4 regions of the Kitasatospora sp. NPDC057015 genome follow, and region 2 is predicted to be linked to each of the others. Evidence: riboswitches for the same ligand, from Rfam matches in the RefSeq annotation. Region 2 holds a riboswitch; each other region holds the start of a gene.

The links. A riboswitch is a leader RNA that binds a small molecule or an ion and turns the genes downstream of it on or off. The one in region 2 is predicted to bind S-adenosylmethionine.
Positions count from the first base shown of each region.
Region 1: linked by a shared signal. The riboswitch ahead of ACFTWP_RS02925 (putative leader peptide) and the one ahead of ACFTWP_RS36310 (aminotransferase class V-fold PLP-dependent enzyme) in region 2 are both predicted to bind S-adenosylmethionine.
Region 3: linked by a shared signal. The riboswitch ahead of thrC (threonine synthase) and the one ahead of ACFTWP_RS36310 (aminotransferase class V-fold PLP-dependent enzyme) in region 2 are both predicted to bind S-adenosylmethionine.
Region 4: linked by a shared signal. The riboswitch ahead of ACFTWP_RS32680 (ABC transporter substrate-binding protein) and the one ahead of ACFTWP_RS36310 (aminotransferase class V-fold PLP-dependent enzyme) in region 2 are both predicted to bind S-adenosylmethionine.

Region 1 is NZ_JBHUSG010000002.1:271,780-279,109, reverse strand. It holds gene ACFTWP_RS02945 (DUF1996 domain-containing protein) at 1-900, shown strand, start outside; gene ACFTWP_RS02940 (hypothetical protein) at 1,004-1,585, shown strand; gene ACFTWP_RS02935 (LacI family DNA-binding transcriptional regulator) at 1,751-2,803, shown strand; gene ACFTWP_RS02930 (antitoxin) at 3,001-3,201, shown strand; SAM riboswitch class IV at 3,456-3,568, shown strand; gene ACFTWP_RS02925 (putative leader peptide) at 3,599-3,694, shown strand; gene ACFTWP_RS02920 (AAA family ATPase) at 3,852-7,007, shown strand; gene ACFTWP_RS02915 (SDR family NAD(P)-dependent oxidoreductase) at 7,286-7,330, shown strand, end outside.
Region 2 is NZ_JBHUSG010000060.1:14,345-21,674, forward strand. It holds gene ACFTWP_RS36295 (heme-copper oxidase subunit III) at 1-469, opposite strand, end outside; gene ACFTWP_RS36300 (hypothetical protein) at 920-1,345, shown strand; gene trpD (anthranilate phosphoribosyltransferase) at 1,620-2,696, shown strand; SAM riboswitch class IV at 2,883-3,000, shown strand; gene ACFTWP_RS36310 (aminotransferase class V-fold PLP-dependent enzyme) at 3,051-4,433, shown strand; gene ACFTWP_RS36315 (Lrp/AsnC family transcriptional regulator) at 4,487-4,768, opposite strand; gene ACFTWP_RS36320 (rhomboid family intramembrane serine protease) at 4,860-5,678, opposite strand; gene ACFTWP_RS36325 (hypothetical protein) at 5,886-6,143, shown strand; gene ACFTWP_RS36330 (NYN domain-containing protein) at 6,393-7,330, shown strand, end outside.
Region 3 is NZ_JBHUSG010000003.1:238,699-246,028, forward strand. It holds gene groL (chaperonin GroEL) at 1-67, opposite strand, end outside; gene ACFTWP_RS04330 (cold-shock protein) at 459-662, opposite strand; gene ACFTWP_RS04335 (MoaD/ThiS family protein) at 1,335-1,613, opposite strand; gene thrC (threonine synthase) at 1,643-2,944, opposite strand; SAM riboswitch class I at 2,962-3,093, opposite strand; gene ACFTWP_RS04345 (glucosyl-3-phosphoglycerate synthase) at 3,273-4,292, shown strand; gene ACFTWP_RS04350 (trehalose-6-phosphate synthase) at 4,334-5,803, shown strand; gene otsB (trehalose-phosphatase) at 5,787-6,647, opposite strand; gene ACFTWP_RS04360 (DUF3263 domain-containing protein) at 6,725-6,952, opposite strand; gene ACFTWP_RS04365 (cupin domain-containing protein) at 7,072-7,330, shown strand, end outside.
Region 4 is NZ_JBHUSG010000047.1:46,382-53,711, forward strand. It holds gene ACFTWP_RS32665 (dipeptide ABC transporter ATP-binding protein) at 1-407, opposite strand, end outside; gene ACFTWP_RS32670 (ABC transporter permease) at 400-1,422, opposite strand; gene ACFTWP_RS32675 (ABC transporter permease) at 1,423-2,502, opposite strand; gene ACFTWP_RS32680 (ABC transporter substrate-binding protein) at 2,499-4,139, opposite strand; SAM riboswitch class IV at 4,366-4,476, opposite strand; gene ACFTWP_RS32685 (Gfo/Idh/MocA family protein) at 4,681-5,604, opposite strand; gene ACFTWP_RS32690 (hypothetical protein) at 6,083-6,643, opposite strand; gene ACFTWP_RS32695 (tetratricopeptide repeat protein) at 6,786-7,330, shown strand, end outside.

The DNA of each region.
Region 1 (7,330 bases), on a different contig from region 2:
TTCGGCCAGGTGAGCACCTCGACCAGCGGCTACGTGCTGGCCAACCCGCAGGTCACCGGGGTCACCCCGTCGACCAACAACCCGCCGCACGCCTACTTCCACGAGTTCCAGGCGAACTGCTCGGCGTCCCACAACCTGCCGGACGACCCGATCGTCTTCCCCGGCCAGGCCGGCGCCTCCCACCTGCACACCTTCATGGGGGCCACCAACACCAACGCCGCCTCGACCCTGGCCTCGCTGAACACGAGCGCCAGCAGCTGCCTGGCCCCCGCCGACCGCTCCGGCTACTGGATGCCCTCCATGTACGACGGGGCGACGGTGGTCAACCCGGTCGGTCTCCAGACCATCTACTACAAGAGCTCGGTGAACGACTACACCAGCGTGCGGCCGTTCCCGCCGGGCCTGCGGTTCGTGGTCGGCAGCCCGTCGGCCACCGCCACCCAGTTCGCCACCGACCCCGGTTACGTCGCGGGCTGGGAGTGCGGCACCGGCTACCACAGCGTCGACCTGCCGGTCGACTGCCCCGGCGGCGGCCAGGTCGGCGTCCGCTACCAGGCACCGAGCTGCTGGAACGGGCTCTACCTGGACACCCCCGACCACAAGAGCCACATGGCCTACCCGGTCGGCGGGGTCTGCCCGGCCACCCACCCGGTGGCGCTGCCGATGATCGAGTTCAAGGTGGCGTTCCCGGTGAACACCGCGAACATGTCTCAGCTCCACCTGTCCAGTGGACGGGGCTTCTCCTTCCACTACGACTTCTTCAACGCCTGGGAGGCGCCCACGCTCGCCGCGATGGTGAACCACTGCATCGTCGGTGGACTCCAGTGCGACCCGCGCGGCTACGACCAGAACCAGCCCGCCAAGGGCGCCGTGCTCAACGCGCAGTACCTGCTCCCCTGACGGTCCCCACCGCCCGACCCGTGCCCGCGACCGCCCCCGCTCCGGCGGGGCCGGTCGTGGGCACGGCCCGTACCGCGGCCCCACCCGCTCCGAAGGAGACCTCATGACCACCCGGCCCCGCCGGCCGCTGTCACGGGCCGCCGCCGTGCTCCTGCTCTCCCTGGCCGCCGCCTGCGGCGCACCGGCCGGGCCCGGCGCGGGCCCGGCGCCGACCACGGGCGCCGCCGCGCCCGGTACCGCCGGGGGCGTGGACCTCGGCCCCTCGCCCGCCGCCCTGATGGTCTGCGCGGGCAGCGTGCCCACCCAGCTGGCCGGGGCCTTCGGCACCGAGACCACGACCCCGCCCAGCGGGACCTGGGCACAGCACCTGTACACCTGCACGTACGCCTACCCCGAGGGCACGCTGCTGCTCACGGTGAAGGAGCTGGCCGACCGGGCCACCGCCGGCGCGCACTTCGAGGGCCTGCGCGGCAGTGCCGGGCCGGTGACGACCGTCGACGGCCTCGGCGAGGCCGCCTTCACCCGGGCGGACGGCTCGACGGTGGTGCGCAAGGACGACTTCGTGCTGACGGTCGACGTGCACGGGCTCCCGGAGCGTTTCGGGAGGCCGCCGCGGAGCCGGCCGAACGTCTCGGTGACGGTCGCGACCACCGTGATGATCTGCTGGAAGGAGCACGTCGCGTGACGGGAAACGTTTCCCGGCGGGCCCGTACCGGGGCTGTCCGGGCGCATTCCGGTGCCGGAGCGCGCTCCGGCGCTGCCCGCCCGGGCCCGATCGGCTCCGGAGGAACGGCTCCGAGCTGTGACTTTCATGGATAGAGCGCTCTCCCATCGTGCTATAAAAGTCACCATGAGCGAAGCCCTCCGGTCCGCCGTCAACCGGTCCACGACCCTGGAGGACGTGGCCCGGGTCGCGGGCGTCTCCCGGGCCACCGTCTCCCGGGTCATCAACGGCATCCGCAACGTCGACCCCGCCATCCAGGAGAGCGTCCGACTGGCGATCGCCAGCACCGGGTACGTGCCCAACGGCGCCGCCCGCTCGCTGGTCACCCGGCGGGCCGGGGCCCTGGCGCTGGTCGTCTCCGGCGCGGGCGCCGAGGCGGACGGCCAGGCCGGTACCGAGGTCTTCACCGACCCCTTCTTCGGGCGGGTGGTCAGCGGGGTCTTCACCGCGCTGCGCCCGCAGGGCCTGCACCCCGTGCTGATGCTCGCCGACGCCCCCGAGGCCCGCGAGCAGGCCCTCGCCTACCTGCGGCAGGGCAACGCGGACGGCGCGATGGTGGTCTCCACCCACGCCGAGGACCCGCTGCCCGCCCTGCTGCTGGAGGCCGGTGTCCCCACGGTGCTGTTCGGCCGGCCCGACAGTCCGCTGCCGATCAGCTGCGTCGACCTCGCCAACCGGGACGGCGGCCGGCTGGCGGCCGACCACCTGCACGCCCGGGGCTGCCGCCGGGTGGTGACCATCGCCGGCCCCTCGGACGTCCGGGCGGCCCGGGACCGGCTGGCCGGCTTCCACGACGCGATGGCCCGCCACGGGCTGCCGTACCTGCCGCACGCCGAGGCGGACTTCACCCAGGCCGGCGGCGAGCGGGCGATCACCCGGCTGCTGATCGAGCACCCGGACGTGGACGGGGTGTTCGCCGCCAACGACCTGATGGCGCAGGGCGCGCTGGCGGTGCTGCGCGACCACGGGCGGCGGGTCCCGGAGGACGTGGCGGTGGTGGGGTTCGACGACAGCAGCGCGGCCACCGCGGGCCGGCCGCTGCTGACCACCGTCCGCCAGCCGGTGGAGGAGATGGCCGCGGAGATGACCCGGATCCTGCTCGACCACATCGCCCGGCCCGAGCGCGGCGCCACCTCGGTGATCTTCGAGCCCTCGCTGGTGGTCCGGCAGTCGGCCTGAGGGCGCGCGCGGGGGCGCCCGGCCGGGCCCGCCATGGGCGGAGGGCGGCCGGAGTGCGGGGAAACGGGCTGGTCGGCGGCCTTCCGCCGGGGGTGCCGGCGGACCGCGGGCCGGGGCGGCGCAGCCCGCCGGGATGCCGATTCCGGATCTCGTGTCGACCATGGACGTAGTTGGTCACCGAAGACGGAGGTCACATCATGTCCATGCTCGACAAGCTCAAAAGCATGATGAAGGGGCACGAGGACACCGCGCAGAAGGGGGTCGACAAGGCCGGCGACATGGTCGACGACAAGACCGGCGGCAAGTACAGCGGCCACGTCGACACCGCTCAGCAGAAGATCAACGACCAGCTCGGCAACCAGTCGATGCCCGGCGAGGACCAGCCGCCGCAGCCCTGACGGCACGGACGTCGGTGCCGCGGGCGCCGTACCCACCCGCTCCCCCCGCCGGCCCCGCCGGCGGGGGACGAGTGGTGCCCGGGCGGCTCCTGCCCCGAGCGGCCGGCACCTCGGGCCCGGGTCGCCGTGGGCTCGTGCTCCCCCGCCCGCCGGGATGGTCGGCCGTGTTACCGGCGGGTCAAAGCCCTGTTGCGTGACAGGGCGTGACCGAACATCGATTGACGGGGCCGTTCGGGCATTCGTACACTCGCAGCGGCGAAGAATGTCAGCTTTGGGCCCCGGCCGGCTGACTGGCAACCCTCCACTGTGGCGGGGTGCCGCCGGGGATAAGCCGGGTGGCATGGGTGTCATGCCGCAAGCACAGGTGCCCCGGCTACACAGGGGGATGGAGACGGTCATGCAGCGCGTGCACGGCAGCCGTGCCGTTCAGCTCAGACTGGTGGCCAGGCTGGCCGTCGACCTCGTCCGCAGTGCCAGCTCACTCTGTCGTTGAGGCCACTCGGCCGCACCCCGTAGAGGGTCGCGGTCCGGTTCGCGCGTCATGCCCACGGGCCCTGTCGGGCCACTGACGCACCTCGTTTCCGGCCTCTCGTACGACGGGTAGCGCAGCGTTGCGCGGCCCGGTCGTGCGCCCTGCTCCAGGAGAGCGGATGCTCACGTCCCCCGCGCGCCCCGCGCGTCCTGTCCATAGATCCGAACTCTCAGGCCGTGACGGCGAGTTGCGGCTTCTTCACGATGCCCTGGACCGCTCGCTGCGCGGCCGGGGCGGCGTCGTCGCCCTGGGCGGAGCAGTGGGGACGGGCCGCACCGAACTGCTGCACGCCTTCTCCGACACCGCCGCCGACCACGGGGTCCGCGTGCTGTCGGCGGCCGGATCGCCGCTGGAGCGGGACTTCCCGTTCGGGATCGTCCACCAGCTGTTCCAGAGCGCCGGACTCGACCCGGCCGCCGACGCCGAGGCCGCACGCCTGCTGGACACCACCGCGACCCCGGCCGACGACGGCAGCCCCCGGCTCACGCCCCGCGCGCTGCACGGGCTCTGCTCGCTGATCCTGAGACTCGCCGAGCGGGTGCCGCTGCTGCTCGCCGTCGACGACCGCCAGGACGCCGACGCCCGCTCGCTGGAGTTCCTGCTCTACCTGGTCCGGCGCACCCGCACCTCGCGGGTGCTGACGGTGCTCGGCTCGCGCGAGACCATGACGCCGCCGAACCCCTTCTTCGAGGTCGAACTGGCCAGCCAGCCGCACCACGAACGGCTCCGGCTCGCCCTGCTGCCGGCCGGCCTGATCAGCGACCTGCTCCGCGAGCGCTTCGGCGCGGATGCCGCACTGCGCCTGACGGCCGAGGCGCACACGCTGACCGGGGGCAACCCCCTGCTCGTCCAGGCCCTGCTGGCCGACCAGGAGGCCGACGGGGCACGGCACGAGCTGGTGGTGGGGGAGAACTACCGGCGGGGGCTGATGAACTGCCTGCACCGGATGGACCCGCTGGCCCTGCGCTACGCCCGCGGCGTGGCCGTGCTCGGCCGGGCCGCCGAGCCCGAGCTGCTGGCCGAACTGCTTCTGCTCGCACCGCAGTCACTGCCCCGGGCGTCCTACCTGCTGCACTCCGCCGGGCTCTTCCGGGACGGCGGGTTCCGTCACCAGACGGCCGGCGGGGACCTGCTGGCCGCCATGACCCCGGAGGAGCTGGCGGCGCTGCACCACCGGGCGGCCCTGCTGCTGCGGGCGTCCGGCGCACCCGCCGCGGTGGTGTCGGAGCAGCTGCGCGCGGCCGAAGGGCACGTCCGGGCACCGTGGGCGGTGCCGGCGCAGCCGGCCGCCGGCCTCGGGGAGGCGCTGGAGGAGGTGCTCAGCGACTGCGACCCGGGCGAGCCGGCCGGCTGGGCGGAGCTCTGGGCACCGGGCGGGACGGCACCGACCGTCCCGCACCGGGCTCCGGGGCATCCGCTCCTCCAGCGGCAGGCCCCCGAACACCCGGACCGGGTCGGCGCGTTCGCCGCCCACCCGGATCCGGTGCACCCGGCGATGCCGCCCGCCGCCACCGCGTGGCCGGCCGGCGCCGAGCCGCCCGCGTCGTCCCCGGCCGCGTCGCCCCTGGCCGCGCGGGTGTTCAGCGCGGAACCCGACCCCCAGGGGCCGTTCACCCAGGGGCCGTTCACCGCGGAGCAGTACAGCGCGGAGCAGTACACCGTGGAGGACTTCACCGCCGGGCAGTTCACCGCCGGGCCGGACGCCGTCGGGCCCGACACCACCGAGCCGGCGCCGTCCGGCCCCGTCCCCCTCACGGCGCTGCCGTGGGTGACCGGCCCGGCATCGGCCGCCGAACCCGGGCCGGCGGAGCCCGTGCAGATCCAGTGCGTGCCCTGGCTGCCCGGTACGGAGGAGGAGTCCGCCGAGGCGGACGTACGGCGCCGGCTGAAGGCCGTCCGCTACCTGTTCTGGCACGGTCGGGTGGGGGAGGGCATGGCGGCCCTGGAGCGCTTCGAGGCGGAACAGCCGCCCGGCGCCGAGCCGGCGGGCCTGCGCGAGCTGCGGGCCTGGCTCGGGTACTGGTTCCGCTCGCTGTTCCCGCAGCCGGTGCCCCAGCCGTCCGCCGGCCGCCCCGGGGAGGACGGACTGGGCGTCCTGGCCGGGCTGCTGGCCGGGCTGCCCCCGGAGGAGCTGGTGCTCAGGGCGGAGCGGATCCTGCGCGACGGGCGGCTCGGCGGGGGCTCGGTGGAGTCGCTCACCTCCGCCCTCACCGTGCTGGTGTACGCGGACCGCTCGGACCGCGCGGCCCGCTGGTGCGAGCCGATCGCCGCCCGGACCGCCACCGCCAACTGCAGCTCCACCTGGCACGCGCTGTTCTCCGCGCTCCGCGCCGAGGTCTCCCTGCGCCAGGGCGACCTGCGCACCGCCGAGGAGGCCGCCCGGGCCGCGTTCGCCCGGATCCGCCCGGAGGGCTGGGGCGTGGCGGTGGGCTACCCGCTCGCCACGATGATCGCCGTACGGACCGCGCTCGGTCGGCACGACGAGGCCGCGCGGTACCTCACCGTCCCCGTGCCGGCGGAGACCTTCCGGACCCCGGCCGGGCTGCACTACCTGGACGCCCGGGGCAACCACCTGCTCGCGGTCGGCCGGCCCGAGGAGGCGCTCGCCGACTTCCGGGCCTGCGGCGAGCTGATGGCCGGCTGGGACATCGACCACCTGCCCGGTCTCGTCCCCTGGCGGATCGGCGCCGCCCGGGCCGAACTGGCGCTGGGGCGGCGGCAGTCGGCGCTCGTGCTGGCCGACCGGCAGCTGGCCGCCCTCGGGCCGGCCGGGAACGTCCGGGTGCGCGGGATGGCCCTGCGGATCCGGGCGGCCGCCGGGGAGCCGGTCGAGCGGACCGCGCTGCTGGAGCAGGCCGTCACCGCTCTGGAGACCGCCGGCGACGGCGCACAACTGGCCGCCGCACTGGGCGAACTGAGCGCCGCCCACCGGGCCGAGGGCGACCCGGGCCGGGCCCGGCTCGCCGAGCGGCGGGCCGGCGGCGGGCCCGGCGGGCCGTACGGCGCCCACCCGGACGGGCCGCTGCCGCCGCCCGCCGGACCCTGGGGGTACCACCCGGCCGAACCGCCCGCGGCGGACCGGCTGAGCGACGCCGAACGCCGGGTCGCCGAGTTGGCCGCGCACGGGTTGACCAACCGCGAGATCGCCCGGAAGCTCTACATCACCGTCAGCACGGTGGAGCAGCACCTCACCCGGGTGTACCGCAAGCTCGGCGTGCGGCGGAGGGTCGACCTGCGCTACTCCCCCTACCTCGGATCGGAGTTGGCCGGGTAGCGGGTAGCGGGTAGCGGGTTGTGGGTAGCGGGTCCCGGGCCGCGGGCTGCGCGCGGACCGGGTGACCGGGCGCGGCCGCACCCCGGCATCCGGACGCGCGGGCGCACCGTCCGACCGGGTGCGGAGCACACCCCGGAGACGGGAGGAGGAGCGGGCCCCGGCGGCCCCCTAGGAGGCCTAGGGGTTTCGCAGGGGCCCGCTAGGGGTTAGCCGCCCAGGGCCGGAAAACCAGACTGGGGAGCGCCGGAAGAACCCTTTCTCAGAGGTGGAAGCTCACGATGGCGCGCCAGGAACAGTTGCACCCGTCCTTGCCGGAGAACGTG
Region 2 (7,330 bases):
GACCGCCCGTCACGTGCATACCGTGGAAGCCGGTGGTCAGGTAGAACACCGTGCCGTACGGGTCGGAGGACAGCGACAGGCCGTCCTTCGTGACCAGCTCGGTGTACTCGAAGATCTGGCCGCCGATGAAGATCGCGCCCATCACGAAGGTGATGACGAACCACGACCGGAGCTTCTTCACGTCACCGCGCTCGGCGGCGAAGACGCCGAGCTGGCAGGTCAGCGAGGAGAGCACCAGGATCGTGGTGTTGACGGAGGAGAAGGGCACGTTGAGCGCGTGCGCCTTCTCGCTCCAGAACTCCGCCCCCTTCACGGAGCGGAGAGTGAAGTACATCGCGAAGAGGGCCGCGAAGAACATCAACTCGGAACTCAGCCAGACGATCGTTCCGACGCTGACCATGTTCGGCCGGTTGACCGATCCGTGCGCGTGCCCGGTTTCTACTGCTGTTGCTGTCGCCACGACGGACATTATGTCGGTCCCTTATTCCGTCTTCACGCCGGGGGGTGTCCCTCGGAGTGTCCGGTGCGTGCGATATGCCCCGTTGGGGGCCGACAGGGCCCCGGCCAGCCCGGTCGGCGCGACTATGTCCGTTTTCTGACGGTTGTTCGGGCCGTCCGGCGCCCCCTGAAGGGGGTCGAGCACTCCTTTGCCCTGCGTGTCGCCGACCCCGCGGGCCCGTGGGGTCGGCTAGCGGGTCCGCCGTACGGGTGGTCTGTGCGCGCGAGGGTGACGCGGCGCGTCCAGGCGGATGACGGTCCAGCGCGTCGCCTTGGAAGGGAGGGGGCCGGGTCCGTCCGCAACCGGACGCGGAGCGCTCCGCCACCGGATCGCGCGGGAGGGGCTCCACGGCGGGTGATCGGGAGTAGCATCCGGAAGAGGTGGACGTGGTCCGGATCACATCTGAGGGAGCAGGGCCCCATGGCGCACACGACCGACGAGACGCTCACCGTCCTCGTCTACAGCGATGACCGCAACACCCGCGAGCAGGTGCGGACGGCCCTCGGCCGGCGCCCGGCCGCGGACCTCCCCGAACTCGACTACCTGGAGTGCGCGACCACGCCCGCGGTGCTCCGCGCACTGGAGAAGGGCGGCGTGGACCTCTGCGTGCTGGACGGCGAGGCCGTCCCGGCCGGCGGGCTGGGCCTGGGGCGCCAGCTCAAGGACGAGATCTACGGCTGCCCGCCCGTGCTGGTGCTGATCGGCCGGCCGCAGGACTCCTGGCTCGCCGCCTGGAGCCGGGCCGACGCCGCCATCTCCCACCCGGTGGACCCGGTGGCGCTGGCCGAGGCCGCCGCCACCCTGCTCCGCAACCGGATCGCGGGCCGGACCCCGGCCGCCCGCTGACGGCCCCGGCGGCCCGGCACCCCGGGCGCTCCGGGCGGGAGCCCGGGGCGCCCGCCCGGCCGTCGCCCGCTCCCGTGCGCTCAGGTCGGGGCCGGGGCCCCTCCCGGTGGGAGCGGCCCGTCCCGGTGCCGGTGCGTCGTCGCGGCACCGGTGGCTCGTCTCAGTACTAGAGAAGGGGAGCGGCGACGGGGGCGGGCCCGGTGCGCCGCTGGATAGGCTGGCCTCCTTGTTTCCGGAGCCCTTCCGGTGACACTGACGAGAGCTGGAGTCGGCCATGGTGAACGCGCACCCTGCGAACGGCGGCAACGACCCCGTGCAGGTGGTCCGCACCTGGCCGGACCTCCTGTCGGCACTCCTGAGGGGCGAGGACCTCACCCAGGACGACACCGCCTGGGCGATGGACCAGATCATGAGCGGCGCGGCCAGCCCCGCGCAGGTGGCCGGTTTCATGGTGGCCCTGCGGGCCAAGGGTGAGACGGTCGACGAGATCACCGGCCTGGTGGCCGCGATGTACGAGCACGCCGAGCCGCTGCACATCCCCGGCCCGGCCGTCGACATCGTCGGCACCGGCGGGGACCGCGCGAAGACGGTCAACATCTCCACCATGTCGGCCATCGTCGCCGCGGCCGCCGGCGCCAAGGTGGTCAAGCACGGCAACCGCGCCGCCTCCTCCTCCAGCGGCTCCTCGGACGTGCTGGAGAAGCTCGGCATCAACCTGGACCTCAGTGCCAGACGGGTCGCCGAGATCGCCGAGGAGGTCGGCCTCACCTTCTGTTTCGCCGCCAGGTTCCACCCCGCCATGCGGCACGCCGCCACCGCCCGCGGTGACCTCGGGGTGCCGACGGCCTTCAACATCCTGGGCCCGCTCACCAACCCGGCCCGGGTGGACGCGCACGCCATCGGCTGCTTCGACACCCGGCTGGCCGGGCTGATCGCCGGCGTGCTGGCCCGCCGGGGTGCCACCGCCCTGGTCTTCCGGGGTGACGACGGCCTGGACGAGCTGACCATCTCCACCACCTCGCGGGTCTGGCTGGTGAAGGGCGGGGTCGTCACCGAGACCTCCTTCGACCCGCGCGACGTCGGCATCGAGCTGGTCGGCATCGAGGCCCTGCGCGGGGCCGACGCCGCCCACAACGCCGAGGTCGCCCGCCGGCTGCTGGCCGGCGAGCGCGGGCCCGTACGGGACGCCGTCCTGTTGAACACCGCGGCCGCGCTGGTCGCCCTGGACCTCACCGAGGCCCCGCTCGCCGAGCAGCTCGCGGCCGGCATGGTCCGCGCCGCCGCGGCCGTCGACTCGGGCGCGGCCCAGTCGGTGCTGAAGCACTGGGCCGAGGCCACCGCCCGCCGCTGAGCGGGTGTCCGGCGCCGGCCGGGCTCCGGAGCCGCGCGTGCCGCCGGGCGGCCGGCGGCGATCACCGCACCGGGCCCGCGGAGCCGTGCTCCGCGGGCCTTCGCCGTGCCCCCGCGCCGGGCGGGCCTGTCCACATGGCGGACTGTTGTTTGACCACCAGGCGGGCGCCGCCTAGAGTTTTCGCCAGGTCATGAGTGACAGCGACAAGCCCCAGCTTGCTGTCCGGCAACCCTCCGTCCGTGGCGGGGTGCCCTGGGTGAGGACCGGGCCGCGCGGCAGACCGTCCGCGTGGCAAGCGCGGACCACCGGCACAGTCGCACTCCCGGGGTCCTTACCTCAGAGGAGTGCATCAACATGTCCGTGACCACCACCGAACTCTGCGCCCCGCTCGCCGTCCTCGGCCAGGACGTCCAGGTCCCGCTGGCCAACGGCGAGAAGGTCGGCTACGCCGCGCTCGACTACGCCGCCAGCTCCCCGGCGCTCCAGCGGGTCTGGGACGACGTCGCCGCGTACGCCCCCTACTACGGCAGCGTGCACCGCGGCGCCGGCTACCTCTCGCAGCTCTCCACCGACCTGTTCGAGCAGAGCCGCCGCACCGTCGAGGAGTTCCTCGACCTGCGGGACGGCGACCAGGTGGTCTTCACCCGCGCCACCACCGACTCGCTGAACCTGCTGGCGGGCGCCCTGCCGGCCGGCACCCGGGTCTTCGTCTTCGAGACCGAGCACCACGCGTCGCTGCTGCCCTGGCGCCGGGACGGCCTGGAGGTCGGCTACCTGCGCGCCCCCCGCTCGCACGCCGACGCCGTCGCCGCGCTGGACGAGGCGCTGGCCGGCGCCGGCGAGGGCCCGAAGCTGTTCTGCGTCACCGGCGCCTCCAACGTCACCGGCGAGCTGTGGCCGGTCGCCGAGCTCACCGAGACCGCCCACCGCCACGGCGCCCGGGTCGTCCTGGACGCCGCGCAGCTCGCCCCGCACCACCGGGTCTCGGTCCGCGAGCTCGGGGTCGACTGGGTCGCCTTCTCCGGACACAAGCTGTACGCGCCGTTCGGCTCCGGGGTGCTGGCCGGCCGCAGCGACTGGCTGGACGCCGCCGAGCCGTACCTGGCCGGTGGCGGTGCCACCCGCACCGTCGCACGCGAGGTGGACGGCTCGGTCGCCGTCGAGTGGCACTCCGGCCCGGCGCGGCACGAGGCCGGCTCCCCGAACGTGATCGGCGCCTACGCGGTGGCCTCCGCCTGCCGGGCGCTGACCGAGGCCGGCTTCGACGCGCTGGAGGCCCGCGAGCAGCAGCTGATCGCCCGTCTCAAGGCCGGCCTGGCCGAGATCCCCGAGGTCCGGGTGCTCAGCCTGTTCGGTGACACCCCGCTGCTCACCGACGTCGCCCGGGTGGGCGTGCTCTCCTTCGTCGTCCAGGGCTGGAACAGCTCGCACTTCTCGGCGGCGCTCTCCGCCGAGTACGGCATCGGCGTGCGCGATGGCCTGTTCTGCGCCCACCCGCTGGTGCGCACCCTGCTCGGCGGCGAGGAGGCCCCGCCGTCGGAGTGCGGCGCGCCGGAGGCCTCGCTGCCCGGCGAGCGCAGCCTGAACGCGATCCGGGTCAGCTTCGGCGCCGGCACCCCGGACGAGCACGTGGACCGGTTCCTGACCGCGGTCCGCGAGCTCGTCACCGAGGGCGCGGCCTGGAACTACCGCAGCGAGGGCGGGCGCTGCGTCGCGGACACCCGCCGGGCCGGCTGACCAGGCGCCCGCGGCACCGGTGCCGGCCCTGGCGCCGGCACCGGCCGGCCCGGCTACTCGTCGAGGCCGAGGGCGAACGCCGCCTCCAGGTCGTGCTGGGAGTACGTGCGGAAGGCGATCTGGGTCTCGGTGTGCGCCACTCCCGGCACCTTGTTGAGCTGACCGGGGATCACGTCGGCCAGATCGTCGTGCCTGCGCACCCGGACCATCGCCACCAGGTCGTAGCCGCCGGTCACCGAGTAGACCTCGCTGACACCCTCGATGGCCGTGATCGCCTCGGCGATCTCCGGGATGCGGTCGACGCTGGTCTTGATCAGGACGATGGCGGTGATCACTCTGCTGCTCCTTTGTGGGGTGTCGTCAGCGTAGCCGCCGCCCCGCCCGGCGTCAGCGCGCCGCCGACCGGCGCCCTGGCGGCCCGCGTCCTCAGCCCGTGGCGGGCGGGCCCACCGGGCCCCGGCGGGCGGCGGCCCGCGCGGCCCAGGTGAAGAGGAAGCCCGCGGCGAAGCCGATCACGTGCACCAGGTACGCGACGCTCGTCCAGCCCGGCGGCCGCTCGGTGCCCGCGAACCCGGCCGAGCGCACCGACCACCACTGCAGCGCGAACCAGAGACCGAGCACCAGCCAGGCCGGGAAGCGCAGCGGCAGGAAGAGGAGCAGCGGCACCAGCGTGGTCACCCTGGCCTTCGGGTACAGCCGCAGGTAGCCGCCGAGGACGCCCGCGATCGCCCCCGACGCGCCGACCAGCACCCGGGTCGAGTCGGCCGAGTGCACCTCCGCGATCGCGTAGCCGTACGTCGCCAGGGCGCCGACCGTCAGGTAGAAGAGGACGAAGCGGGCCCGCCCGAGCCGTTCCTCCACGCCGGCGCCGAAGACGTAGAGGAAGAGCATGTTGCCCACCAGGTGCAGCCAGCTCGCGTGCACGAACAGCGAACTGAGCACCGAGAGCACCGGGGACTTGCCCGGGGTGGGCGCGAGCACGCAGGACTCGGGCTGGACGATCCGCCCGGCCTCCAGCGGGCGGTGTTCCAGCAGTTCGGCCGGGATCACCCCCCACCGCTGCTCGTAGCGCTGCTCGGCGCAGACCCGGGCCTGGCCGGAGCCGTACAGCGGGTTCAGACCGGCTGCCGGGCCGAGCAGGAACACCAGCGTGTTGAGGGCGATCAGGGCGTACGTGACCACGGGGACGGGGACGGCCGGGCGCCCGTCCCGCGCGCCGGTGGGGTCGAGGACCGGGATCGCCATGAGGGTGAGCATTCCTCGGCCGTGCGGCGGCGACACCGGCCCGTACTGCGTGTGGGTGACCGCGGAGCATGATCCGGACCGGTGGCGGGTGCGCAGGCCCCAGGCAATAGGCTGGGGGGCGGGCATTCCCCGCCTCCCGCCGCCGACGCCGGGCTCCGGGGGGAGCGCCTCCCGCCCAGACCAGGGAACCGCCGAGAGGACCCCCCGATGACCGTCCCCGCCCTGACCGCAGAGACCCGCTGGCGCTGCACGCTGTGCGGCAACCTGACCCGCTTCGACGTGACCCGGACCGCGAGGGTGGTCGAGTACCTGCACTTCGACCTGGCGGGCGAGTCCAAGGTCGAGGAGACCGAGGTGCTGGCCGAGACCGTCGAGTCGGTGCGCTGCCGCTGGTGCAACGCGGTCGACCAGGTCGAGCTGGTGGACCGTCCGGGCGCCGAGGCCGAGGCCGCCGAGCAGGCCTGAGGCAGCGGCCGGTCGGCCCGCCCGCGGCCCCGGCACCCTGCCCGGGCCCCGCCGGCGCCCCGGGGCCGCCCCCGCCGCCCCGCCCTGGGCCCGCGCCGGGGGGCCCCCCCGGCGGCCCCGCCCCCGGCCCGGGCCCGGCGGGGGGCCCGACCGGCGCCCGCCCGCCCGGAGTGTGGCGTGGCGCGGTGCGGGGCACCGTACAGGGACAATTGCAGAGAGCGGTGAGTTTCAGGGCAGCGGCAGTGGGCCGTGAGCACCCCGCAGAACAGGATCGGAGCCGAGGACGTGGTGGACGCAGCGAGGGAGCCCGCCGGACCGCAGGGGCAGCCGCCCGCTGTGGACGCGCGGCCCCCGGACGCGGTCGAGGGCGTCCCGGCCGGCACCGAGGACGCGGACGGGGGCGCCCCGGCGGGCACGGGCACGGTAGACGGCTCGGCGGACGCGGACCCGGGCGCGATCGACGACGCGGGCACCGGCGAGCGGGACGACGCCGCCCAGGCGCACGCCCACGTCCACGCGGACGCCACTGACGGGGACGGCGCCGGCGAGCGCGCGGGCGAGCAACTGGACCGCCCGCTGCCGGAGGGCGTGCGCCGCCGGGTGGTCGGCATCGCCGCCGACGCGCTGGGCGGCCTGCCGATCGCCGACCTCCCGCTGTCGCTGCGCCAGTACGCCAAGTTCACCCCGGCCCGGCGGGCCAAGTACGCCGCCACCGCGCTGGCCGCGGCGCTGGAGTCCGAGCCCGCGTTCCGGGTGCGGATAGCGGACCGGCTGCGTCTGGGGCAGCCCGACCTGGTCAGGGCGCTGGAGGCCGGCAACGTGCCCGGCGCCGCCGACCCGATGGACGTCGCCACCGCCGCGTACCTGCTGCGCCCGCCCGGCTGGGCCCGGCTGGTCGCCCAGGCGGGGGAGCTCGCCGAGCGGGCCGGCGCGGAGGACGCGGCCGCCGAGTCGGCGAGGCTGGCCGAGAAGCTGCAGGCGGAGCTGGCCGAGCTGCGGGCCTCCGCGCGGACGGACCTGGAGCGCCAGCGCGCCGAGTCGGAGAGCGTGCGCCGGGAGGCGGAGTCGCTGCGCAAGAAGGTGCGTTCGCTGGAGAGCGACACCCGCAGGGCGCAGGCCGAGACCCGCAAGCTCGCCGCCGAGCTGGACGCGCTGCGCACCGCCTCCGGCGCCGAGCGCAGCGCCGC
Region 3 (7,330 bases), on a different contig from region 2:
CAAGCTGGTTCATCCCGCGCTCAAGGCCGCGGCGAGCTTCCTCGTCAAACGCGATGATCTTTGCCATGTGAAGTGGTCCTCCGAGACGGCGGTGAATGCTCGGACCGGAAGGTGCCCGCGACGGACGGCCCTGGTGTGCGGGGGTCCTTTCCCCTACCGCTCCCGGGGGCCTCACCGACCCGGTCCGTTGTCACTCTCAAGCTGTGAGTGCTAACGCCAATGATTAGCACTCCGGCATGGCGAGTGCAAGCCCCACCCACGATCCGGCCGGGCGCGTCGCCCCGCCCGCGCCGCTCCCGCGGCCCCCGCCGCCCGCCGGGCCGCCCGCCGACGCCTCCGATACGCACGACCCGGGCCGGACATGCCGACGGGCCCGTACGACTCACGTCGTACGGGCCCGTCGGTCGAAGCGGATCACCAGCCCGTGGGCCGAGCCGAGGCTCCTGGGTCCGGAAGGGTCAGACCGCCGCGCGGACCATGTCCGCCTGCGGGCCCTTCTGTCCCTGGGAGATCTCGAACTCGACCCGCTGGCCCTCCTCGAGGGTGCGGTAGCCGTCCATCTGGATCGCGCTGTAGTGGACGAACACGTCCGCACCACCGTCGACCGCGATGAAGCCGTAGCCCTTCTCCGCGTTGAACCACTTGACGGTGCCCTGAGCCATTCCGAACTCCCCTAGTGCTGTGCTGGCCCTTCACGGATCCCGCAGGTCGCGGGCCCGGGTCTGGTTTGAGGCCGGCCCGGGGAACCCCCCCTGAGCGCAGCCGTGCACGCCGCAGCCGCCCGCCATGGGCCACCGGACGGTGGTCGTCGAGCGGGTGAATGCGTCGATCGCGGCTGAATGTATCCGTATCGAAGCCCTCTGCAACAGGCCCAGCCAGCGGGAATTCGCGGCAGCCGTCGAGGCGCAATACGGGATGCATGCGGAGAAATTCGGCATATCACGCCGGGCATAGCGGACGAATGCCGCAAATAGCGGCCGGAATTCTGACGCCTGCCTGACATCTTTCACGGGCACGACATGTGAGCCGGTCTCAGCGGCCGGACGGGACACGAACGTGCGGGGCGCCCACGGGGGCGGCGATCGGCTGGCGGGGGAGGGGGCCCGGTCATCAGCTGTCCGACACTTTACTCCGCCTCGGACGGCCGAATTCCCACCCCAACGCGGCGAGCCGCCTTCACGACCGGAGAATTGAATTCCGGACACGAAGGCGGCTCGGTCCACCGGCGCCCCGCCGGCCCTCCCGGGGCGACCGGGGAAGGCGGGACGGAGCGGCCCGGCGGACGGGACCTGCGGGGCCGCGCCGGCGGGTGCCGGCGCGGGCGGCGGGGGCGGTCAGCAGCCGCCGGCCACCGCGGGGATGATCGACACGCTGGCGCCGTCCTTGATCTCGGTTGCCAGGCCCTCGGCGAAGCGCACGTCGTCGTCGTTGACGTAGATGTTGACGAAGCGGCGCAGCTTGCCGGTGTCGTCGAGCACGCGGGCGGCGATGCCCGCGTGGTTCTTCTCCAGGTCGGCGATGACCTCGGCGAGGGTCGCGCCCTCGGCGGCCACCTCGGCGGCGCCGCCGGTGTAGGTGCGCAGGATGGTCGGGATGCGGACGTTGGCGCTCATGGCGGTGGCTCTCCTAGCGTGATGGGGGATCAGGCGGACGCGAGGCCGGCCGACCGGAAGGACTCCAGCGTCGGGCGGATGGTCACGGTCAGACCGGCGTCGGCCACCGCGTCCAGGGTCTTGAGACCGTCGCCGGTGTTGATCGCGACCGTCTCCTTCGCCGGGTCCAGCTGCCCGGTCTCGACCAGCTTCTTCAGCACGCCGATGGTCACCCCGCCCGCGGTCTCGGCGAAGATGCCCTCGGTCCGGGCCAGCAGCTTGATCGCCTCGACCACCTCGGCGTCGGTGACGTCCTCGACGGCGCCGCCGGTGCGACGGGCGATGTCGAGCACGTACGGGCCGTCCGCCGGGTTGCCGATGGCCAGCGACTTGGCGATGGTGTTCGGCTTGACCGGGCGGATCACGTCACGGCCCGCCTTGAAGGCGGCCGACACCGGGGAGCAGCCCTCCGCCTGGGCGCCGAAGATCCGGTACGGGCGGTCCTCGACCAGGCCGAGCTTGATCAGCTCCTGCAGCCCCTTGTCGATCTTGGTGAGCTGCGAGCCCGACGCGATCGGGATCACGATCTGCTCCGGCAGGCGCCAGCCCAGCTGCTCGCAGATCTCGTACGCCAGGGTCTTGGAACCCTCGCCGTAGTACGGCCGCAGGTTGACGTTGACGAAGCCCCAGCCCTCGCCGGCCGGGTCGCCGATCAGCTCCGAGCAGAAGCGGTTCACGTCGTCGTAGTTGCCCTCGATGCCGACCAGCTCGCCGCCGTACACCCCGGCCATGACGACCTTGCCCTGCTCCAGGTCGTGCGGGATGAACACGCAGGACTTGAACCCGGCCCGGGCGGCCGCCGCGCCCACCGCGCCGGCCAGGTTGCCGGTCGACGAGCACGAGAGGGTGGTGAAGTCGAACGCGCGGGCCGCCTCGATGGCGCAGGCCACCACGCGGTCCTTGAACGAGTGCGTCGGGTTGCCCGAGTCGTCCTTGACGTGCAGCTGCGCGGTGAACCCGAGCTCGCGGCCCAGGTTGTCGGCCTTCACCAGCGGGGTCCAGCCCGGGTTCAGGTTCGGCTTGGAGGCGACGTCCGCGGGGACGGGCAGCAGCGGGGCGTAGCGCCAGATCGACGCCGGGCCGGCCTCGATCCGCTTGCGCAGCTCGTCCGCGCCGGCCGAGCCGAAGTCGTACGCGATCTCCAGCGGGCCGAAGCACTCCAGGCACGCGAAACTCGGGCCGAGCGGGAAGCGGGTGCCGCACTCGCGACAGGAGAGTGCGATGGCGGGGCCGAGGTCGACGGAGTCGGTCACGTCTGCGGCGCCGGAAGCGTTGGTCGCGGTGATAGCCATGATGGCGGAGGCCTCTCTCCTCATCTTCCCCGTGACGCGGGCGCGCCACAGGACGGAATTGGCACCTGTCCCGCCGGGCCGCGAAACGGCCGTGCGAGAAGGTTGCCGGGACGTCGACGGGCCGTTCCCTCAGTCCCTCTGGATGAGCTCTGTGAAGTTGTGGTCCTGCGCAGCGGGCGACCCCGGCGTGCGAAGGTCTAAGCGCTGTACGAAGACTGTATCCGAAGGCGTCAACCGTGAAGCGGTCCGTCCGCCACGCGAGATGCCCGACCGACGCGAAGTGCCCCACCGACGCGCGCCATCGAGGGCGCCCACCAAGGAGTGTGCCGTGCCTGCCGAGCTGCCCCCCGCGCTTCTCCCGGAGGTGGCCTCCTGGCTGCGCCGCCGGTCCTGGAGCGCGGCCGACCGACCGGTGCGCGACCTGCTCGCCGCCAAGGAGGCGGCCGGCCGGGCCGGCACGATCAGCGTGGTGCTGCCCGCCCTGGACGAGGAGTCCACGGTGGGCGCCATCGTCTCGACGATCCGCCGGGAGCTGATGGAGCGTCTCCCGCTGGTCGACGAACTGGTCGTGGTCGACTCCGGTTCGGCGGACCGCACCGCCGAGGTCGCCGCCGGCGCCGGCGCGCGGGTGGTGCACCGGGACGCGATACTCCCCCGGCTGCCCGCCGAACCCGGCAAGGGCGAGGTGCTGTGGCGCTCCCTGCTGGTCACCTCGGGCGAGATCGTCTGCTTCGTGGACGCCGACCTGCGCGAGTTCGACCCCGCCTTCGTGTCGGGGATCGTCGGCCCGCTGCTGACCGATCCGGGCATCCAGCTGGTCAAGGCGATGTACGACCGCCCGTACGAGCTGCCGGGCGCCGGCGAGGGCACCGTCGACCCGATCGGCGGCGGCCGGGTCACCGAGCTGGTCGCCCGCCCGCTGCTCAACCTGCACTGGCCGGAACTCGCCGGTTTCGTGCAGCCGCTCGGCGGGGAGTACGCGGCCCGGCGCTCGCTGCTGGAGCGGCTGCCCTTCCCCACCGGCTACGGCGTGGAACTCGGCCTGCTGGTGGACGCCCTGGAGACGGCCGGGCTGGACGCGCTCGCCCAGGTCGACGTGGGGGTCCGCCACCACCGGCACCAGGACAGCCAGGCGCTGGGGAGGATGGCCGCGACCATCTACCGCACCGCCCTGGAACGCCTCGACCGCACCCACCGGCTCAAGGCCTCCGCGGACCTGGTGCACCCGCTGCTCACCCAGTTCACCCGGACCGGCGGGGGCTTCACCGCCCGCACCCACCCGGTCGGCGCGCTGGAGCGGCCGCCGATGCACACGGTCGCGGAGTATGTGAGCCGTCACACCGCGTGAAGGGACGTTTGGGGGCGCCGGACCACGGCAAGGTTCCCATCATGGGCGATCTCACGACGGCACGTTCGAGTACGACCGGAAGCGCCCCCGTCCTGGTGGCGTCCAACCGCGGTCCGGTGTCCTTCAGCCGACGCGAGGACGGCGGCCTGGACCTGCGCCGCGGCGGCGGCGGCCTGGTCTCCGGGCTCTCCGCCATCGACGACCCCTCGGCGGTCTGGGTCTGCGCGGCGCTCGGCGACGCCGACCGGACGGCGGCCCGGCAGGCCCCGGACGGCCGGCTCGACCGCGCCGGGCACGACGTCGGCGGACAGGCCGTCCGGATGCTGGACATCGATCCCGACACCTTCGCCCGGGCCTACAACGGGGTCGCCAACTCGACCCTCTGGTTCGTCCACCACCTGCTCTACGCCACACCGACCGAACCGGCCTTCGACGCCGGGTTCCGCACCGAGTGGCAGGCGTACGAGGAGTACAACACCGCCTTCGCCGACGCGCTCGCCGCCGAGGCCGCCCCGGGCGCCGCCGTCCTGGTGCAGGACTACCACCTGTCCCTGGTGCCCGCGCTGCTCCGGGCCCGCCGCCCCGACCTGCGGATCGGCCACTTCTCGCACACCCCGTGGGCGCCGCCGGACTACTACCGGATGCTGCCGGACGACGTCGCCGAGGCCGTGCTCACCGGCATCCTGGGCGCCGACCGGGCCGGCTTCCTGACCCGCCGCTGGGCGCTCGCCTTCGCGGACTGCTGCGCCGACCTGCTCGGCGCCGAGGTCGACCGCGAGGCGCTCACCGTCACGCACGCGGGCCGCACCACCGCGCTGGGCGTGCACGGTCTGGGCGCCGACGCCGACTTCCTGCGCGAGCGCTCGCACCGGCCCGACGTCGAGGAGCGGCTGACCGCCCTGCGGGCGGCCGTGGGCGAGCGCCGCACGATCGTCCGGGTGGACCGCACCGAGCTGAGCAAGAACATCGTCCGCGGCCTGCTGGCCTACCGGCACCTGCTGCGGACCAGGCCCGAGTGGCTGGACCGGGTCGTGCACGTCGCCTTCGCCTACCCCTCGCGGACCGACCTGGCCGAGTACCGCGCGTACACGGCCTCGGTCGAGCGGATCGCCGGGGAGATCAACGAGGAGTTCGGCACCGACACCTGGCAGCCGCTGATCCTGCACGTCAACGACGACTTCCCGCGGTCCCTGGCGGCCTACCGGCTGGCCGACGTGGCGCTGGTCAACCCCATCCGGGACGGCATGAACCTGGTCGCCAAGGAGGTCCCCGTGGTCTCCGACGCGGGCTGCGCCCTGGTGCTGTCCCGGGAGGCGGGCGCGCACGCGGAACTCGGCGAGGACGCGATCAGCGTCAACCCGTACGACGTGATCGCCACCGCCGAGGCACTGCACACCGCCCTCACCATGCCCGCCGCCGAGCGCACCGAGCGCACCAAGCGGCTGGCCGCGGCGGCCACCGCGCTGCCGCCGCAGCAGTGGTTCCTCGACCAGCTCAACGCACTGGGCTGAGGCTCCCGCCGAGCCGCCGCACCAGCAGCTCCAACAGCTCCACCACGCCGGCCGGGCCGGGGACCACCAGGTCCGCCCGGTCGGCGAGTTCACGCACCGGCGCGTCGCCCACCGCGCCACTGCAGACCAGCAGGCCCGGCACGCCCTCGGAGCGGCCCTTCTCCACGGCCGCGAAGGCCGCCAGGTCACCCAGGTCGTCCCCGGCGTACAGCACCGAGCGGGCCGCGCGCTCGCGCAGGAAGGCGCTCAGCGCCGCCCCCTTGTCCACGCCCGGCGGGCGCAGCTCCAGCACCAGCCGCCCGGGCTCGACCATCAGCCCGTGCTCGGCGGCCAGTGCGGCCAGCGGCTGCCGGAGCAGCTCCAGGGCCGCCTCGGGGGTGTCGGCGCGGCGGGTGTGCACGGCCAGCGCCCGGCCCTTGTCCTCCACCCAGGTGCCGGGGCGGGCACCGGCGTCCGCCAGCCGAGCCGGCAGCAGTGCGCGGACCGCCGCGACACCGGGGTGCGGCTCGGGCGCCCGCACCTCGCCGCTGTCCGCGTCCCAGCGCTCGACGCCGTACTGGCCCAGCACGACCAGCCCGGGCACCCGGGCGAAGCCGCCGTACTCGACCGCCAGCCCGGCCGGCCGGCCGGTCACCACGACCACCGAGCCCACGGCGGCGGCCAGTGCGGCCAGCGCGGGCGCCGCGCCGGGGTGGGCGCGGGCCCGGGCGGGGTCGGGCACGATCGGGGCGAGCGTCCCGTCGAAGTCGAAGGCGGCGACCGCCCCGCCGGGGTCGGCGAGCAGCGCCGCCAGCCCCTCGCGTCCAGCAGCGGTAACCGGCTCCGGCAACTCGGTGATGGCCATGGTCCGACCCTACCCAGGGCCGCGCCCGGCACACCGGCCAGCGCGCGGGGGGCTCCCCCGGCGGGCGGGTCGCGGCCTCAGCGGGCCTCGCGCTTGCGTTCGCGGATCCGGCGCAGCCGGTTGACCAGGAGAGGGTCCCGCGCGAGGGCCTCGGGCCGGTCGAGCAGGGCGTTCAGCAGCTGGTAGTAGCGGGTGCCGGACAGGCCCAGCTCCTCGCGGATGGCCCGTTCCTTGGCGCCCGCCGTCCGCCAGGCCCGCGCCTCCAGCGCCAGGACGGCCAGGTCGCGTGCTCCGAGTTCGGCCATCGCCCTCACCTCCGTGTCCGGCCGGGCCCGTACGGGCCCTACGAGGTGTCATTCTCCCCCGCCGGTCCGACACACTGTGGCGCCCCCGTCGCGGCCGGCGGGCGGGTTAGCGTCGGGGCATGACCGACAGCTTCGCCCTGCACATCCCGACCGCCGAGCTCGAACCCGACCCGCTGGACCCGGCCCAGATCGTCTCCGGCACCCCCGAGGTGTCCGGGAGGGTGCTCTGGGAGTCGGAGGACGGCCGCCAGCTGCGCGGGATCTGGCAGATCACCCCGGGGGTGGTCACCGACACCGAGGCCGACGAGCTCTTCGTGGTGCTCAGCGGCCGGGCCACCATCGCCTTCGAGGACGGCCCGACGCTGGAGGTGGGGCCCG
Region 4 (7,330 bases), on a different contig from region 2:
CGGGCCCGCCGCTCGCTCTTCGACCGCACCCCGTGGGCCCGGAGCCCCTCGGCGAGCTGCCAGCCGATGGTGAACACCGGGTTCAACGCGGTGGACGGCTCCTGGAAGACCATGGCGGCATGCGAGCCGCGCAGGGCGCGCAGCCGGGCCGGCGAGGCGGTCAGGACGTCCTCGGTCGGCTCCGCCAGGCCGTCCCCCAGGAGTACCCGGCCGCTGGTGGACGCGGTGGCGGGCAGCAGGCCGAGGACGGACTTCGCGGTCACCGTCTTGCCGCTGCCGCTCTCGCCGACCAGGGCGAGCACCTCGCCGGGTGCCACGGACAGGTCGACACCCCGGACGGCGGGCGCCGACCCGGTGTCGGTGCTGAAGGAGATGTGCAGGTCCTCGATGCGCAGCAGGTCAGTCATTGCCGGGGTCTCCGTCCGGTACCACCTGTGCCGGTGCCGCCTGTGCCGGTACCGCCGGGGCGGGGGTGCGTCCCTGGCCGGGGCGGCGGCGCAGCCGGGGGTCGGCCAGGTCGGTGAGGCTCTCGCCGAGCAGTGTCGTCCCGAGCACGGTGAGGACGATGCCGAGCCCGGGTGGCAGTGCGGTCCACCAGATCCCCGAAGTGACGTCCGCCACCGCGCGGTTGAGGTCGTAGCCCCACTCCGCGGCCGAGTTGGGCTCGATCCCGAAGCCGAGGAATCCCAGGCCCGCCAGGGTGAGGATGGCCTCCGAGGCGTTGATGGTGAGGATCAGCGGCAGGGTGCGCACCGAGTTCCGCAGCACGTGCCGGAACATGATCCGCCACATGCCGGCGCCGATCACCCGGGCGGCCTCGACGAACGGCTCGGCCTTCACCCGGGCCACCTCGGCCCGCACCACCCGGAAGTACTGCGGCACGAAGGCCACCGCGACCGAGCAGGCCGCCGCACCCAGGCCGCCGAACAGGCTGGACTGCCCGCCGCTGATCACGATCGACATGACGATCGCCAGGAGCAGCGAGGGGAAGGCGTACATCGCGTCGGCGAGCCCCACCAGCAGCCGGTCCAGCCGGCCGCCGAGGTACCCGGAGACGAGTCCGAGCAGGACTCCGGCGACCACCGACAGCAGCAGCGCCGCGACGATGATGCCGAGCGCCGTCCGGGTGCCCCAGAGCGTCCGGGAGAGGACGTCGTAGCCGGCGACGGTGGTACCCAGCAGGTGCTCGCCGCTCGGGTGCTGCCGGGATCCGAAGAGCTCGGTACCGCTGCGCAGTTGGGCGTATCCGTAGGGTGCGAGCAGCGGGGCGAGGAGGGCCGCGAGGAGGAAGAGGCCGGTCAGCGCGGCGCCGGTCAGCAGCATCGCGCGCTGCAGCCCGACGCTGCCGCGGGCCCCGCCGGGCAGCGGGAGTCGTCGTCGGCGCGGCCCGGCGGCCGGCCGCACGAGCAGGTTGTCCGCCACTCAGTACCTCACTCGGGGGTCGATCAGCGCCGCGACGACGTCGACGAGGAAGTTGGTCAACGCGACGACCACGGCGAAGAGCGCCACGATCCCCTGCACGGCCGGGAAGTCACGGACCGTCAGGTAGTGGGCGAGTTCGTAGCCGAGGCCCTTCCATTCGAAGGTGGTCTCGGTGAGCACCGCCCCGCCGAGCAGTCCGGCGACCTGCAGACCGAACACGGTGACGACCGGGATCAGGGCCGGCCGGGTGGCGTGCCTGGTCACCAGTCGGAGCCGGCCGACCCCGCGGGAGCGGGCGGCCTCCACGTACTCGGCGGACAGGGTGCCGATCAGGTTCGTCCGGACCAGCCGGAGCAGCACGCCGGCGACCAGCAGCCCGAGTGCGAGGCCGGGCAGCACCGCGTGGCTCAGCACGTCCGTGACGGCCCCCGCGTCGCCGCTGCGGAGGGCGTCGACCAGGTACACGCCGGTGGTGCTCGTCTGGTCCTGCAGTTGGAGCTGGACGTCGATGCTCGCCCGGCCCGAGGCCGGGAACCAGCCCAGCCAGATGGCGAACACCAGCTTCAGCAGCAGCCCGAGGAAGAAGACCGGGGTCGCGTAGTTGAGGATCGCGAACAGCCGCAGGGCGACGTCGGGCGCGCGGTCGCGGTAGGAGGCGGCGATCATGCCCAGCGGCAGGCCGACGACCAGGGCGACGACCAGGGCGTAGCAGGACAGCTCGACGGTCGCCGCACCGAAGTTCCGCAGCACCTCCGACACGGCCCGGTTGTCGGTGGCCGTGGTGCCGAAGTCACCGGTCAGGGTGGCGCGCAGGTAGTCGAGGTACTGGGTGAACAGCGGCCGGTCGTAGCCCGCCTGGTGCAGTTTGGCGTGCAGCTGGTCCGGGGTCAGCCGGTCGCCGAAGGCGGTGGTGATCGGGTCGCCGGTGGCGCGCATCAGGAAGAAGACGAGGCTGACCAGGACGAGGACGGTGGGGATTATGAGGAGGAAGCGGACGATCAGGTAGCGGGTGAGGGCGTACCCGGCGGCGCCGCCGGTCGAACCGACGGCGCCGGGGGTGTCCTGGGTGTGGACGGTCACTTCTTCGCGAGCTCCGCCCAGCGGAACTGGTACGCGCTGGTGAGCTGGTCCGGCACGCCGCTGACGCCGCTGCGGGTGACGATCGCGGTGGAGCCCTGGAGCAGCGGCACCAGCGGCACCGCCGCGGCGGTCGCCTCCTGCGCCTGCTTGATCAGCGCGGTGCGCTTGCCCGGGTCGGTCTCGGTCTCCTCCTGCTTGATCAGCGCCAGCACCGCGGGGTCGCTGTAGCCGTTGTTGACCCAGTTGTTGTCGGCGTAGAAGGAGGAGAGGTAGTTGTCGGCGTCCAGGTAGTCCGCGTACCAGCCGAGCTGGTAGAGCGGGTACTGGTCGGCGACCCGCTCCTTGCCGTACTGGGCCCAGGCGGTGGACTGGAGGTTCACCTTGAACAGGCCGGTGGCCTCCAGCTGGGTCTTGACCAGCGCGTACTCGTCCGCCGAGGAGGAGCCGTAGTGGTCGGTGTTGTACTGCAGGTTGAGGGCCACCGGGGTGCTCACCCCGGCCGCCGCCAGCCGCTGCGCGGCCGCGGCCTTGTCCGGGCCGCCCTGCTTGTCGCCGTAGATCGACTTGAGGGCGGGGGTGGCGCCGGTGATGCCGTCGGGGACGGAGGTGTAGAGCGGCTGGAAGGTGTTCTTGTAGACCTGCGAGGCGAGTTGGGCCCGGTCGACCGAGTCCGCGACGGCCTGGCGGACCGCCAGCGCCTTGGCGGGGTCGGCCTGCTGGGTGGCCGAACCGAAGGGCTGGGTCTTGAGGTTGAAGACGATGAACCGGATGCCGTTGCCGGAGCCGGTGTGCACCACGATCCCCTGCTTGGTGGACAGGTCCTGCAGGTCGGTGGTGGGCAGCGTGCGGTAGACCGCGTCGATGGTGCCCTGCTGGACGTCGAGCTTCAGGTTGCTGGCGTCCGTGTAGTACTTGAGCTGGACGTTCTTCGTCTTCGGGGTGCCCAGTTGGCCCTGGTAGGCGCTGTTCGCGGTGAAGGAGACCAGCGAGTTCTTGTCGTAGCTGCCGATCGCGTAGGGACCGTTCCAGGGCTGGCCCGAGATGACGGCCGCGTCCTCCAGGATCCGGTCCGCGGGGAACACCTCCTCGTCCACGATGTAGCCGGCCGCGGTGGAGAGGATCTGCGGGAACAGCGTGTCGTTGGCCGACTTGACGGTGAAGACGACCTTGGTCGGGTCCGGCGCGGCCACCGACTGGAGGTTGTACAGCAGCGAGGAGGGGCCGTTCTTGTCCGCGATCTTCAGCTGCCGGTCGAAGCTGAACTTGACGTCCGAGGAGGTCAGTTCGTGTCCGTTGGCGAACTTGAGGCCCGGCTTCAGGGTGACCGTGTAGGTGGTCGGGTCGGTCAGCGCGATGCCGGCCGCCAAGTCCGGCGACACGTCCGAGGAGCCGTTCTTCGCGGTGAGCAGGGTCGCGTACACCTCGCTCTCGATCGTGCCCGACCCCGCGTCCCAGGAGCCCGCCGGGTCGAGGCCGGTCACCTGGTCGGTGGTCCCGATGACGAGGGCCTTCGCCGAACCGCCGCCGTCGCCGGACCCGCTCCGGGCGCTGGTGCAGGCGGTCAGGGCCACCAGCACCGCGGTGCCGAGGGAGAGGACACGGAAGGACTGTCCGGCCGAGCCGGTGAAAGTAGACATGGGAATTCGCTGCTCCAGCACGCGTGATGGACGCGAGCAGGCCGGGGGCCCGGGGTCGGGCGTGGCCTGTCGCGAAGAGGTCGGTCACCGGGATCGTCCGGCCGTCGGGCCGTACGGTGGTCAGTGACGACAGAGCGCGCTGGAGACCAGCAACAGGTCGATGTGGCGACGGCGAAACAGCCGCATACCGACCTCCTGGTGTTGGCAGCCGGCCCTGCGGCCGCTGCGATCGCGCTTGCGGAACGGGATGTCCGCCGTGCCTTCACCTGGAGCACCCCGCCGCGTCAGGGGGGTTGCCGTCCGGCCAGCCAGGGCTTGGACACCGGAACTCGTGGCGCGCTGGAACCGTAGATCACCGGGTAACCCGGCGTCAATGCCTGTCCACGGCACCCTGTTTGGCGGGCGCCCATCCGCCCCCGGCCGGTGGCCGCTCCACCGGCCGGTCGTGGGACCTCGGGGCGCCTTCGGACACGCATCGGCCGGCGATCGGCCAGGGCTCGGCCGGTCGGGGCTGCCCCGACCGGCCGAGCCCGCCGCCGGCTCAGGCCGACTCGATCCGCTCGACGATCAGCTCGCACAGCTCGTGGGTGCGCAGCGCGTCGCGGGCATCGAGGGTCTTGCCGGCCCGGACGGCGTCCAGGAAGGTCAGCACGACCTGCTCGATGCCGCGCTGGCGGGCGACGGACACCCAGTCGCCCCGGCGGCGGACCGTGGGCTGGCCGCGGTGGTCGATGACCTCGGCGAGGTTGTGGACCTCGCGCTTCGAGTCGCTGCCGGAGACCTCCAGGATCTCCTCGGTGGAACCGGACATCCGGTTCATGATCCCGAGCGCGGTGAAACCGTCGCCCGCGAGCGTCAGGACGAGATGCTCCAGCAGGCCGCCGCGGACCCGCGAGCGGACGTCCACGTGCTCGACCTCGCCCGGCACCAGGAACAGCAAGGAATCCACCACGTGAATGAAATCGTCATAGACCAGCGACCGAGGAGCCTCCGCCAGACCCTCGCGATTCTTCTGCAGGACGATCAGGTCACGCGGACGCTCCTTCGCCTGGACATAGGAGGGAGCATGACGGCGGTTGAAACCCACCATCAGGGAGCGGCCGGCCTTCTCCGCAAGGTCCACCAGGTGCCGGGCACCCGCGATGGTGTAATCGAGCGGCTTGTCCACGTACACGTCGATGCCCGCCGTCAGCAGCCGCTCGACGATCGGCACGTGCTGGTCGGTCGCCGCGTGGACGAAGGCGGCGCGCACGCCGCTGTCGATGAGGTCGCCGAGGTCCGTGTAGCGGTGGTCGAGACGGTACGCGTCGCCGATCCGGTCGAGCTTCGCCCGGTCACGGGTCATCAGCCGCAGGTCCAGACCGGGCAGTGCGGTGAGGACCGGGAGGTAGGCCTTCTGCGCGATGTCCCCGAGACCGATCACCGCGACCGGGAGCAGGGCGTCGGGGGCAGGGGTGGGGCTCATCGGGTCTCCTATTGGTGCGCACGATCATCGACTGGCCCCACCCTATGCGGGACAGATCCCCCGCCGCCGAGCCCCCACCCGAGGGCCGAGAAATCCTCAACCACCGACACGCCGCACCGCACGGACCACCCCCCTGGGACGCTCGACCAGACTCCACACCTCGACCGACAGTGCCGATCGACAGGCATGCTCGCCTGCGCGATGTCCGATCATGCGTACTGAGCTCTTCTCCTCCAGCCTGGAACGCCGACCTGTTATCGAGACCCACAGGAGCGAAGACCCCTTGACCCCCGAGTTAAGGGGTTCAACTATTGCCGATAGTCGAGATTTCAGCGTCTCGACTTTTTGTTGCTCAACCACTCTTATTTGCAGGCGAATTAGAGGAGTCATCCGCGTCTCGCCAATTGCGGATCCCCTCGCACCTGAGGCATCGTCAGCTTTTGCTTCGTACATAGACGTCCGTTTTCGCCCACGGCGCTCATGCGCGCTCATCCTGCCCGCCTTCGGCCACCTCCGGCCCCTCGGCCTGCGCCCGGAGCACATCGGCGCCTGGGTCACCGCACAGCTGAAGGCCCAGCGCGGGCGTGTCACCGTCCATCGGGCCGTGTCCACCCTGCGCAACGCGCTGAACGTTGCGGTGCGGTCGTGGCGGCTGCGCTACGACCCGGCCAAGCACTCCGTGCCGCCCAAGCCCCGCGCAGCCGAGCGCACCTGCCGGACCCCCGAGCAGGCCGCGACCTTCCTGCAGCACGGTGCAGAGCAGTACGCGGACCAGCTGACCGACCTGTTCGAGGTCATGCTCGGCACCGGCATGCGCCGCGGTGAGGTTCTCGCCCCGCACTGGTCGGACGTCCACCTCATGGACCGCAAGCTCTACGTCCGCTGGACCCTCGCCGCGATCGACAACGGGAAGATTCACCTCCGGAAGCCGAAGACCGAGGCCGGCCGGGCCTGGATCAGCCTCTCCCCCGGGGTCATGGCCGCGCTCCACCGCCAGGCCGCGATCCAGAGGGCCGCCCACCCCGACGCCCGGCACCATGGCAGTGCTCCACCGTCGGTTCGGCCTTCCCGGTGCTGGGGCACAATGAGCCGCAGACACCCACCTCGGCCACCGGAACCGACGAGTGGCGCAGTTCCGTGGCCGCCCCGCCGCGGTGGGTCGGGACGAGGGAGACGGTGCCGTGGTGCGGTGGCAGGGGATCGACTTCACGGTGGACGGACGCGAGCCTGTGACCGCCGAGGAGTACTACCGGATCGGCCTGCAGTGCTGGAACGGTGCGCAGTACCGTGCGGCGGCTGTCTTCTTCCTGGAACCCGCTGCGGATGCCGGTCACAGTGGCGCCGTGGAGCTTCTGGGGCACGTCGACTTCGTGGAGGGGAGGTATGCGAGTGCGGTGCAGCGGTTGCGGGCGAGCCCGGATTCGCCGCGGGCCGCTTACTACCTCGCCGTACTCCACCACCGCGGCTGCCCCCAAGCGGGCATCGCGCAGTCGCTCGACGAGGCGGCCCGCTGGTACGGCGTGGCGGCCGGACTGGGCGAGCCAGAAGCCATGCTCACCCTGGGGGAGCTGTACCTGGAGCGGCTGCTGCCCCTCACCCGTGCCCCCGCGGAGCAGGCGATGGAGTATTTTCTGGCGGCGGCCGCACGGGAGCACCCGTACGCCCAGTACCGCGCGGCCGAGCTCTACCGCACCCTCTACCAGGACCCCGGTCGGGCCGCCGCGCT